Regions from separate parts of the Butyricicoccus sp. OF10-2 genome, predicted to be linked through region 1. Evidence: a T-box and tRNA genes for the amino acid it is inferred to sense, from the RefSeq annotation. Region 1 holds a T-box; the other holds one or more tRNA genes.

Region 1 (6,427 bases):
CCGACATCGAGCTGGCAGATCTTCAGATGGTCGGAATCCGGGTGATCGACAACCTCGAGGATCTTGCCGGTCACAACGTTGTCGATCTCCGCGCCGAGATAGTAAACCTCCTCGACCTTGGAGCCGGACATAGTCAGCTTGGCATCATACTCCTTCGGGGTGATGCCGTTCATATCGGTATAATCCGAAAGCCAGGATAATGGCAGTTTCATTGATAGGAACACTCCTTTTGGTGTTATTGTTGTCCGTAGGGCGCGACGACTCAGCGCGCCGTATTTGCCGCCTGCATATACTTACGAGCGGCGCGCCGGGGTCGTCGCGCCCTACGATAATACGTATCGCTTGTAACATGCGGGAGAGTGCGGCGGGATGAGGTCATCCCGCCCTACGGGTGCAGGTTTAGAACTGGTGCAGGAATCGAACGTCGTTCTCATAGAACAGACGGATATCGTCGATCTTGAAGCGGCCCATAACCATACGCTCCAGACCGATGCCGAAGGCGTAGCCGGAGTATTCATTCGGGTCGATACCACTCATCTCAAGCACCTTGGGGTGAACCATGCCGCAGCCGAGGATCTCGATCCAGCCCTCGCCCTTGCAGAGCGGGCAGCCTTCACCGTGGCAGCGGTAGCACTGGATATCCATCTCCGCAGACGGCTCGGTGAACGGGAAGTGATGCGGACGGAAACGAACAACCGTGTCCTCGCCGTACAGCTTCTTTGCGAACAGCTCGAGAATGCCCTTCAGGTCGCTCATGCGGATGCCCTTATCGACAACCAGACCCTCGATCTGATGGAACAGCGGAGAGTGGGTTGCATCAACGGCGTCCGAACGGTAAACACGGCCCGGCGCGATAATGCGGATCGGCGGCTTGCGCTTTTCCATCGTGCGGACCTGCATCGGAGAGGTCTGCGTGCGGAGCACAACATTATCCGAAATATAGAAGGTATCCTGCGTGTCGCGTGCCGGATGATCCTTCGGAATGTTTAGCGCCTCAAAGTTGTAGTGATCCAGCTCAACCTCCGGACCCTCAGCGATCGAGAAGCCCAGACCGAGGAAAATCTCCTTGAACTCGTCGAGCACGATGTTCAGCGGATGCTTCTTGCCGATGACAACGTCCTCACCCGGCAGGTAACGTCGATAGTCTCCGCCTCCAGCTTCTTCTCGAGCGCAGCCTGCTCGATCAGCTTCTTCTGCTTGTCAATGATGGTTTCGATCTCCGCACGAACGTCGTTGATCAGCTGACCAACAACCGGACGCTCCTCTGCGGCAACGTCCTTCATGCCCTTGAGCAGCGCGGTCAGCTCACCCTTTTTGCCGAGGAACTTAACACGGGCCTCGTCCAGCGCGCGCGAATCCTTCGCGGCAGCGAGCTGCTCCTTCGCGGTCTGCAAAATGCCTTGCAGCTTTTCTTTCATACCAATTCTCCTTCTTTGGCTTGTATATAAGGGATGGTCTCTTATACCAATTAGTAGTTAGTAATTCCTAATGAAACAAAAAACGCCTTTCATCCCTCTAAAATTAGGGACGAAAGGCGTAAAACTTCCGTGGTACCACCCTGATTCCCGAAAAAAATCGGGCACTCATTGAACGCCGGTAACGGAGCGTTACTTCGCCGGCGCCTACTGCATCTATTCAGCACCGGTGCTCACAGGGGAACTTCGCGCCATACCTCGATAAACGGCTTGCAGCCATGGGACCGTTCTCTCTGAGAAAGAGGAACACAGCGTTACTTTTCCTGCTCATCGCATTGAAATATTTATAACAGAATAATTAAAACACATTTTGCGGGAAAATGCAAGAGGCAACTACGAGATTTTCGTTTTAATAGTCAATATATTACGATTTTTTCATACTGAAACGACCGCCTCACCGTATATAAATAACAGCAGATCGTTAAAAACGGCGGGGTGAGGGCACCCCGCCCTACGATAACATTTACCCTCATGTATTACCCGCAGGAACTATCCGTAATAACGCACAAACGAATTGCGCGACACGGGCATGTCGCGCCTGCGCTGATAAAACCATCTGTGTAGCAGTACGCTATCTGTGAATTGCGAACATTTCACGAAAGACACACAACGGTCACCCGACTGCCGTTCCCTTTTTCGGAGCGGTCGCCGGTCTCTGGTCTGCGCCAGGCTAACAAATAAGGGAAAGGCAGGAGTTCAAAGAGGAAGGGAAACCGCAGGTGTCCCTTCCTTTTTGCCCTGCCGCGGGGCGCGGCACGTTCCCGCCGTCCGCAGACGGCGAATCCCCCGCTGAGGTGCAGCGAAAAACTCCCCGCCCGGAAAGGGCGAACACGCCTGCGGCAGTTCGCGTACCCCGCTCAGCCGGTGCTGAAAAAGGCTGCCGCCCGTTAGGGGCGAACCCGCTTACGCAGTTCGCGTGCCCCGATCAGTCGGTGCAGAAATGGTCTCTGCCCACCGTTAAAGCATAAAAAAAGGAACCCTTACGGGTTCCTTTTTGAAATCGCTCTTCCTTACCAGGATGCCTTGCGGACACCCGGGATCTGGCCCTTGTAAGCCAGCTCGCGGAAGCAGATACGGCAGATACCGAAATCACGCAGGTAAGCGTGCGGACGGCCGCAGATCTTGCAGCGGTTGTAAGCTCGGCTGGAGAACTTCGGCTTAGCCTGCTGCTTGAGAACCATCGACTTCTTAGCCATTTAACTTCTCCTCCTTACTTCTCAAACGGAGCGCCCATCAGAGTAAGCAGCTCCTTTGCTTCTTCATCGGTATTTGCAGTGGTGCAGATAACGATGTTCATGCCGCGGATCTTGTCGATCTGATCATAGGAAATTTCCGGGAAGATCAGCTGCTCGTTCAGACCCAGAGCGTAGTTGCCACGGCCGTCAAATGCGTTGCCGTTGATGCCGCGGAAGTCGCGTACACGCGGCAGAGCTACGTTGAACAGACGATCCAGGAACTCCCACATACGGTCACGGCGCAGGGTTACCTTAACGCCTACCGGCATGCCGTCACGCAGCTTGAAGTTTGCGATGGACTTCTTAGCGTGGGTGATGATCGGCTTCTGGCCGGAGATCAGGGTGATATCACGGACAATAGCCTCGATAACCTTGGAGTTACCGTTTGCTTCCTTACCGCAGCCGACGTTGATTACGATCTTGTCGAGCTTCGGGATCTGCATTGCGCTCTCGTACTGAAACTTCTTCATCAGAGCAGGCGCAACTTCCGCAGTATACTTTGCTTTCATATTCGGAACCATTTATTGCAACCTCCTCTTCTTAAAGCGTTTCGCCGCAGTGCTTGCACACCGTCAGCTTAGTGCCGTTCTCGGTGAACTTGTGCGCTACACGAGTCGGCTTGTCGCACTTCGGGCATACGCGCATTACCTTGCAGGCACGCAGCGCACCCTCGCGCTCGATGATGCCGCCGGTTTCACCCTGACGGCGGGGCTTGGTGTGGCACTTGATCATGTTCACACCTTCGATTACTACCATACCCTTCTTCGGGTTTACGGACAGGATCTTGCCGCGCTTGCCCTTTTCCTTGCCGGAAAGAACGACTGCGGTGTCGCCCGTCTTAACGTGCAAATTGTTCATTTGTTGGCGACCTCCTTACAGTACTTCCGGAGCAAGCGACAGGATCTTCATGTAATCCTTGTCACGCAGCTCACGAGCGACAGGCCCAAAGATACGGGTGCCGCGGGGGTTTTTGTCATCACGAATGATAACGCCAGCGTTCTCGTCAAAGCGGATATAGCTGCCGTCAGCGCGGCGCAGGCCCTTAACGGTGCGGACGATAACTGCCTTAACGACATCGCCCTTCTTTACGCCGCCGCCCGGGGTGCACTTGCGCACCGAGCAAACAACTACGTCACCGATGTTGCCGTACTTGCGTGCGGAGCCGCCGAGAACACGGATTACCTTCAGTTCCTTTGCGCCGCTGTTGTCAGCTGCACGCAGAAAGCTTTCCTGCTGAACCATGTGCTCTCCTCCTTACTTTGCCTTCTCGATGATCTCGACCAGGCGCCAGCGCTTGTCCTTGGACAGCGGACGGGTCTCCATCACCTTAACCTTATCACCGATGCCACACTCGTTGTTCTCGTCGTGTGCCTTCAGCTTATAGGTGTGCGGAATAACCTTCTTGTACAGAGGATGTGCTACACGATCCTCAATTGCTACGACAATGGTCTTATCCATCTTATCGGAAACGACCTTGCCTACTCGCGTTTTGCGTAATGCTCTTTCGCTCATAATATTCGTTTCCCTCCCTTATGCCTTCTCCGCGATCTGCTTCTCGCGGATAACGGTATTGATACGAGCAATGTCGTGCTTGACTTCATTGATCTTGTTGGTGTTGTCGAGCTGATTGGTAGCGAGCTGCAGACGGAGGTTGAAGAGGTCCTTCTTCAGCTCACCGAGCTTTGCAGACAGCTCCTCAGCCGTCAGTTCTCTGATCTCAGATGCCTTCATCATGCTTCACCGCCATTCTTCTCACGGGCAACGAACTTGGTCTTGCAGGGCAGCTTGTGGCTTGCCAGACGCAGTGCCTCACGAGCAACTTCCTCGGAAACGCCTGCGATCTCAAACAGTACACGGCCCGGCTTAACTACTGCAACCCAGTACTCGGGTGCGCCCTTACCGGAACCCATTCGAGCACCAGCCGGATGCTTGGTAACCGGCTTGTCGGGGAAAATCTTGATCCATACCTGACCGCCACGCTTGGTGTAACGGGTCATAGCGATACGGGCTGCCTCGATCTGATTCGAGGTGATCCAGCACGGCTCGGTAGCCTGGATACCGAACTCACCGTTCGATACGAAGTTACCGCGGGTAGCCTTGCCGGTCATACGGCCGCGATGAACGCGACGATACTTAACTCTCTTAGGGAGCAGCATTAACGGTTGCCTCCTTCCTGACGGGGAGCACGACGCTCGCCACGGTTGAAGTCACGACGGCCGCGACGGTCACCGCGACGATCGCGGCGCTCGAATGCCGGCTTCGGAGCTTCAATGGAGCGACCCAGACGCGGACCGCCGTGGAGAACCTCACCCTTGTAGATCCATACCTTAACACCGATGCGGCCGTAGGTGGTCGCAGCTTCAGCAAAACCATAGTCGATGTCCGCACGCAGGGTCTGCAGCGGAATGGTGCCCTCGTGGTAATGCTCGGTGCGTGCGATTTCCGCGCCGCCCAGACGGCCGCCGCAGGAAACCTTGATGCCCTTGGCGCCCATGCGCATTGCACGGCCCATGGACTGCTTCATTGCACGGCGGAAACCGATGCGCTTCTCGAGCTGAGCTGCAATGTTCTCAGCAACCAGGGTAGCGTTGGTGTCCGGGTTCTTGATCTCGATGATAGAGCAGCGAACCTTCTTGCCGTACTTCTTGGTCAGCTCTTCTTCGAGCTTCTTGATGTCCTCGCCGCCGCGGCCGACAACCATGCCGGGACGTGCGCACTGGATCATGATCTTGATTTCGTCGTTCTTGCGCTCGATCTCGATCGCCGGAACGCCTGCGTCGTACAGACGCTTCTTCAGATCCTTACGGATCTCGTAGTCTTCCACGAGGAGGTCGCCGAACACATTGTCCTTAGCGAACCAACGGGAATCCCAATTCTTGATAACGCCGACACGGAGACCGTTCGGATTTACTTTCTGGCCCATTGATTACCCTCCCTTATTCTTTCTCGCCAAGAACCAGCGTTACGTGCGAGGTTCTCTTGAGGATTCTGAATGCACGGCCCTGTGCACGCGGCATAACGCGCTTCATGATCGGACCGGGACCGACGTGAACTTCCTTAACGTAAAGCTTGTCGGTGTTCATGCCGTGATTGTTCTCGGCATTGGCAACTGCGCTCTTGAGGAGCTTCTCCATCGGCTCGCATGCTGCCTTGGGGGTATTCATGATGATGGCCATAGCTTCGCCCGCATCCTTGCCGCGGATCAGATCGCAGATCAGCTTGATCTTTCGCGGGGTCATGCGTACGTTGCGTACAATAGCTCTTGCTTCCATGTTACTTTAACTCCTCCTTACTTGCCGTTATTGGAGGTCTTGCTGCCCGCGTGACCCTTGTAGGTACGGGTGGGAGCAAACTCGCCCAGCTTGTGACCAACCATGTCCTCGGTAACGTATACCGGAACGTGCTTGCGGCCGTCGTGTACTGCGATAGTATGACCGACGAACTCAGGGAAGATCGTGGAAGCGCGGGACCAGGTCTTGAGGACCTTCTTCTCGCCCTTTTCGTTCATTTCAACGACTCTTTTGATAAGCTCAGGAGCCACAAAAGGGCCTTTCTTAACACTTCTGCCCATATTAAGATAACTCCTTTCTTACTTGCCGTTGCGACGACGAGCGATCTGCTTGTCGGTGCGGTGGTTCTTCTTGCGGGTCTTGTAACCCATAGCCGGCTTGCCCCACGGGGTAACCGGAGACGGACGACCGATCGGGCTCTTGCCTT
Region 2 (6,427 bases), on a different contig from region 1:
GATAACCTTGCCGCCGATGGCTGCCTGAATCGGCACCTCGAACAGCTGGCGCGGAATATTTTCCTTCAGCTTTTCGCAGATACGGCGGGCACGGCCGTAGGCCTTGTCGCGGTGCGCGATAAAGGACAGCGCGTCCACCTGATCGCCGTTGAGCAGCATATCGACCTTAACGAGATCGCTCTTGCGGTAGTCGATAAATTCATAATCGAGCGACGCATAACCCTTGGTACGAGCCTTGAGCGCGTCGAAAAAGTCATAAATGATCTCACCGGTCGGCATTTCATAGTGCAGCTCGACCAGATTGGAGTCCAGATACTGCATATCCTTGAAGATGCCGCGTCGGTTCTGACACATCGGCATGATATTGCCGACGAACTCCTGCGGCGTCATGATGGATGCCTTAACATACGGCTCGCGGGCCTCCTCGATGACATCCGGGCTCGGATAGTCGTGCGGATTGTCGCAGCGCTGCACGGTGCCGTCAGTCTTGCTGACCTCGTAGATAACACTCGGCAGGGTGGTGACAAGATCGAGGTCAAACTCACGTTCGAGACGCTCCTGAATGATCTCCATGTGCAGCATACCGAGGAAGCCGCAGCGGAAACCGAAGCCGAGTGCGACCGAGCTTTCCGGCTCAAACGACAGCGCTGCGTCATTGAGCTGCAGTTTTTCAAGTGCGTCACGCAGATCGGGATACTTGGAGCCGTCCTCGGTGTAAATGCCGCAGAATACCATCGGACGTGCCGGACGATAGCCGGGCAGCGCCTCCGGCGTCGGATTTTCCACACCGGTAACGGTATCGCCCACGCGGGTGTCGGACACCTTTTTAATAGAGGCGGTAAAGTAGCCAACCTCACCCGCACACAGCTCCTGCTGCGGAGACAGACCAAGCGGCAGCATGTAGCCGCACTCAAGTACCTGAAATTCAGCACCGGTGGCCATCATTTTGACCTTCATGCCCGGGCAGATCTTACCGTCAAGCAGGCGCATGTAAACGACAACGCCCTTGTACGGGTCGTACTGGCTGTCGAACACGAGTGCGCGCAGCGGCGCATCCGCATCGCCCTCCGGCGCCGGAATATCGGTTACGATGCGCTCGAGCACCTCGTGAATGTTGATATTCATTTTTGCGGAAATTTCGGGCGAGTCCTCTGCCGGAATGCCGATGATATCCTCGATCTCCTTCTTGACGCGCGGCGCGTCTGCCGCCGGCAGGTCGATCTTGTTGATGACCGGCACGACCTCCAGACCGGCGTCGATGGCAAGATAGGTGTTGCCGAGCGTCTGCGCCTCAATACCCTGTGCCGCATCAACGACCAGAAGCGCACCCTCACACGCCGCCAGAGAACGTGAAACCTCATAGTTGAAGTCCACATGACCCGGGGTGTCGATCAGGTTCATTTCGTAGGTCTTGCCGTTGTCCGCGGTGTATTCCATGCGGACAGCGCGCGCCTTGATGGTAATGCCGCGCTCACGCTCAAGCTCCATATTGTCGAGTAACTGCTCCTCCATTTCACGCACGGAAACGGCCTTGCACTGCTCCAGCAGACGGTCTGCCAGCGTAGATTTGCCGTGGTCAATATGTGCAATGATGGAGAAATTACGAATTTGCTCGCGATTTTTCACGTCGAAAGCTCCTTATCTGTAAACTGTAAACCTAATAAATATAGGCTCATTATAGCATATTTGGCGGGGTGTCACAAGCGTTCTTTCGCAGTTTACGTTTGTTTCTCTGCTGCAAACGTGAATTTTGTATTTTTTCATAAATTTCATTTTCTGATAAGAGGAATTTCATGCAAAGCGGTTATTGTATTATCATGATGAAGCAGTAAACCGACAAAGAATTAGCGGCGGCCGGCGGTTTGGGGTAAAACAAAAGCACCGATTTTACTCGGTGCTTCTAATTGGAGCGGCTGACGAGGCTCGAACTCGCATCCACACCCCGCAAAAGCCGCAGGCTTTCACGGGGACCCCGACCTCCGATTTTATGAAGGTGGAGGAAGCGAGTGTGCTGCGGGCAAAAGAAAAGCACCGAATGACATCGGTGCCCTTTGATTTGGAGCGGCTGACGAGGCTCGAACTCGCTACCTCCACCTTGGCAAGGTGGCGCTCTACCAGATGAGCTACAGCCGCATATTTGATTTTTCGCGCTAACGCGATTTTTAACTCGAAGATGGGTTACTTGTCGCTCCGACGCTACATCTCCGGGCGGAATCGCTTTTTCTACGGAAAAAGCCACGCTGGTTGAAATATGCCACCGGCATATTTCCAAGAGCCGCCTGCTCTCATTCCAATGTCGCAAAGCGACAATTCAGAGGTTAGAGGGCTACGGCCTCGATTCCTCAGCACGGAGGTATTATTTTTTAATGAGTGCCAATGGCACTCATTAAAAAATGGTGCCTCCGGGCGGAATCGAACCACCGACACGGGGATTTTCAGTCCCCTGCTCTACCGACTGAGCTACAGAGGCGTTTTTACAGCGCTTGTTTAGTATATTATATTCCCTCGGAAATGTCAACAACTTTTTTCAAAATTTTTTGTATATTCTGCAAGCAGGCGAAAACAGTCACAGAAGCTCAGTCTGCGACTGTATCACTTTTCTCTTCCGTTTTACGGCGGATTTGTCCCCACAACAAGTCCGCCGCTCTATCCTTTTCATGCGGGAGCAGCCACACGGTGCAGCCCAAAATAGTTCAACTGAAACGCGCCTCCTTTATGTATGTCTGGTCATTTATACTGTCTGCCGCCTGCCTTGCCATTTGAAATGTCGGATAGCGTTCTCTGCAAATCTCGTCATTGGCCGGCACGGCAGCCAACACGCTGGTTTGTGAATCAATCGAGTCCAGTTTCCACTATCCACGCAATCCCTCCTTTCCGGCTCTCCTGCCCTGCTCATACTATATAGACGAATGCCCTTCCGGTTTTGTGACACTCTTCCGCAAAAAAATAGGGCAATACCGCATAATTGGACAAGAGCGATTTGCGAGTAAATTTTGCGTACTGACGAGGCGCGGTTTTGCGGTAATACTTGATGTATTACCGTGAAATCGCAACAAAGTCAGGGCGCGAAATTTCCGCAAAGCGCCGCAGCTTTAATTGTGCGGTATTGCCCTAGAAATTTTTTCGCCATGAGAAGAGCAGCCTGTAAATCCGCTCTTCAGATTGCATCGTCAGGCACAATATGCTATAATCTGCTAAAATAATAGGCAGGAAGGCGTAAAAATGTTTCTCTATCTGGCAATGATCGACTCGGACGCAGACAAGTCCAAGTTCGAGATTCTTTACAGCGAATACAAAAATCTGATGTACTACACCGCAAACCGCATTCTGCGCAACAGCAGAGATGCGGAGGACGTGGTGCATCAGGCTTTTCTCAAAGTCATCGAAATTCTGGACACCATTTCTTCACCGAGGTGTCACAAAACGCGTGCGCTGCTCGTCACTATTACCGAGCACAAAGCGATCGACCTGTACCGCGAAAAGCAGCGCCGCAATGTCCTGCCGCTTGTCGAAGAATATGTCGGAGCCGCGCCTGCCGCCGAGATTGAGCGTCTCGCCGAGCGCGACACTCTGGCGGCCGCTATCGCTGCACTGCCGCCGCGTTACCGCTCGGTACTGCTTCTGCGGTACGACTGCGGCTATTCCAACGCGGAGATCGCGAATATTCTGGATACAACCGAGCCGAACGTGCGCAAGCTCATCCAGCGTGCCAAGGAAAAACTCAGCGCAGCGCTGAGTGGGATGGAGGAACCGTAAATGAAGATCACTGACGATATGCTGTCCGCGCAGGCCGCCGAAGCGCGCGAGCTGTGGCTGCAAGCCTGTACGCCGGATGCGCTGCCTGAGCACCGTTCTCCCGGAAATTCCGGCGCGAAATGCGCCGTCTGATGCGTGCGCAAAAGCACTCTGCGGCGTTCAACCGGAGCCTTCGTCTTGCGCGCCGCACGGCCGCTGTTCTGCTGCTTTCCGCTGCGGTTTCGTTCGGCTGCGCGATGAGCGTAGAAGCATACCGCGTATCGCTAATCAATACTGTCGTGCGCGTGTTTAACGACCTGACCGACTATCGTTTTTCGTCTGCCCTGCCGTCCGAAACCGACAGCAAGGCGTTCACACCGCCGGTTCTGTCCGGTCTGCCGGATACCATGCACAAAACCGATGAGCGCAGCACACCTAACGGCTATACCGTCACCTACGAGAGCACTACCGATTTTCTCGACCTGACCTGCACCCGGATTACGGACACTTCGGAGGCACACAAGCTCGTGGACACGGAAAACGCATCCGTTACCGAATTTGCTCTGCACGGCAGTCCGGTTACGATGGTCGAGAAAAACGGCACGGTCACGCTCCTCTGGACGCACGATGACATCGTCTATCACCTGTACAGCAGCCTGCCCGCCGATACCTGCCGCAAACTCATCGAGAATCTGCAGTGATTCTCTGCTGATATTGCAAAGAATTGCTATTGCGGCCCGCCCTGCCGCGGTGTTATAATGATAAATTGTGAAAGTGTATAAACCACGCGCATGATTTTCTGCGCGAAAACAATCACGGAGGTTTACTCTTTTGAAAAAACATCGCTATACCGCGGCGGCCGTAATGCTCAGTCTTTCGATGCTGACCGGCGCCGCTGCCGCCGATTATTCCGATCTAAAGCCGCACTGGGCCGAGCAGGCCATGGAATTCGCCGTACAGTCCAACCTGATGGACGGCATTTCGGAATATACCTTTGCTGCAGATGCACCTGCGACCCGCGCCTGTCTGGTGCAGGCGCTGTACCGCATGGCGCACGCGCCTGCGGCTGACACAGTGCTTACCTTTCAGGATGTCGCGGAGGATGCGTCCTTCCTGACCGCGGTTCAGTGGGGTGTGTCCAACGGCATCATCACCGGTTACAGCGACACGGTGTTTCGCCCCGGCACCTCACTTACGCGCGAGCAGTTCGCCGTTATGCTGTACCGCTTTGCCGAATACAAAAAGCTGGATGTGACGGCACAAAGCGCGCTCTCCGGCTACACGGATGCTTCTTCGATTCATCCGTATGCGCAGGCCGCCATGCAGTGGGCCAACGCCGAGGGACTGATCACCGGCACGACCGCGACCACACTGTCTCCGCAGCGCACAGTCTCCCGCGCACAGCTGGCGACTATTTTGCAGCGTTTTGCACCGATGGTCTCCTACCAGCAGCGGGAAACCGATGCGCCGCAGCCGCCGCAGACCCATTCCTACACGGCCTTCACCACCAAACTGGGTGACGTGACGCGCAGCGAGACCGAACAGGACCTGACCGAAGTCCATCGAGCGACCCGCCGTTACACGGACGGTCAGGGCTGCGCGGTCGAAATGGGACACTCTGCCGCCGTGCTGGACGCACCCGCGCACACAGCCGCGCAGTTTGAGATGAAGGGCATGTCCGGCACCGTTCGCTGGTACGACACCGCAGCGTCCTCGTGGAAACAGCAGCCGCTCACTGCGGGCACGCTGCCGAGCGGCATGTACTTCCTGCGGGTGGACGGCGTGGACAGCATTCTCGTCACGCCGATGACCTATGCCGCGCGAGACAACGGCATGATCGAGTATTTCCCGGGCAAAAACGGCTCGCTGAAGATCGAGCGGACAGCTTCTGGCTTCCGGTTCTCCGTGCAGGTTGCGGCTCTTACGCAGGGCACCTACAGCGACTATCTGCTGCTGACTTCTCAGCAGACGCTCATCGACTGGAGCGACCCATCCATGCTCAGCCGCTGGGCGAACTACAGCCTGATCGGCACCAACCGCTGGTGCTACAACGGTTACTACTATACCGCACCTTCGACCTACTATCCGTTCGACGAGAACTATTTCTACTCGCTTCCGGCGGCACATATTGCCGGCAAGATGGCAAACGACACCGATCAGCCGGCCTCCCGCGCGATCGGTCTGGCGATGATCGACCTGATGCGCGAGCAGCAGAACGAGTACGGCTTTATCCCCTCTCAGGCAGGCAGCACCTGGCTCAAGACGGATTACGGCATCGAACCCGGCTACTACGACACCCGCTTCAACACGGATTTCTGGCTGGCGAACATCAACGCAGCCGAAAACTTCGGTGTGACCGGCTGGCTGGACAAGACCCGTAAGTATGCGGATTTTCTCGTCAGCTTTGCCGAGCAGCATCATTTCACCTTCGGGGCCGGCGATGACGAGGGATGGCTCGTGCAGGATTACTGGCACCCGAACGGAGAGTCCTCGCCGACACACGCTTCGCTCAACCATCATGCCGCCGAAGCCGAATTCCTGTACCGGATGGCAGACGCAGTTAAGGAGGACAGCTACGCCGTCCTCGCTGACCGCATGGTGCGCGGCATTGAGCAGAGCGAACTGCTGTGGTACAAGCCGGACGGTGATCTGAACTACTCCTACAAGCCGGACGGCACCTGTTCCGGTCAGG

The links. A T-box is a leader RNA that pairs with one kind of tRNA and senses whether it is charged. The one in region 1 lies ahead of pheS (phenylalanine--tRNA ligase subunit alpha), so its partner is inferred to be a tRNA-Phe.
Region 2: it has a tRNA-Phe gene. The T-box ahead of pheS (phenylalanine--tRNA ligase subunit alpha) is inferred to sense a tRNA for this amino acid. The anticodon was not compared.

What each region holds. Positions count from the first base shown of each region.
Region 1 covers NZ_QUMC01000001.1:273,016-279,442, reverse strand. Annotated here, with positions in the region: gene pheT (phenylalanine--tRNA ligase subunit beta) at 1-212, opposite strand, end outside; partial or broken gene pheS (phenylalanine--tRNA ligase subunit alpha) at 400-1,418, opposite strand; T-box leader at 1,521-1,755, opposite strand; gene DXB00_RS01475 (type Z 30S ribosomal protein S14) at 2,486-2,671, opposite strand; gene rplE (50S ribosomal protein L5) at 2,686-3,231, opposite strand; gene rplX (50S ribosomal protein L24) at 3,251-3,568, opposite strand; gene rplN (50S ribosomal protein L14) at 3,584-3,952, opposite strand; gene rpsQ (30S ribosomal protein S17) at 3,965-4,222, opposite strand; gene rpmC (50S ribosomal protein L29) at 4,241-4,441, opposite strand; gene rplP (50S ribosomal protein L16) at 4,441-4,866, opposite strand; gene rpsC (30S ribosomal protein S3) at 4,866-5,633, opposite strand; gene rplV (50S ribosomal protein L22) at 5,647-5,982, opposite strand; gene rpsS (30S ribosomal protein S19) at 6,000-6,281, opposite strand; gene rplB (50S ribosomal protein L2) at 6,300-6,427, opposite strand, start outside.
Region 2 covers NZ_QUMC01000004.1:38,364-44,790, reverse strand. Annotated here, with positions in the region: gene lepA (translation elongation factor 4) at 1-1,626, opposite strand, end outside; tRNA gene DXB00_RS03525 (tRNA-Gly) at 2,058-2,133, opposite strand; tRNA gene DXB00_RS03520 (tRNA-Phe) at 2,395-2,470, opposite strand; gene DXB00_RS03515 (RNA polymerase sigma factor) at 3,223-3,756, shown strand; gene DXB00_RS17630 (hypothetical protein) at 3,757-3,888, shown strand; gene DXB00_RS03510 (DUF4367 domain-containing protein) at 3,876-4,436, shown strand; gene DXB00_RS03505 (S-layer homology domain-containing protein) at 4,567-6,427, shown strand, end outside.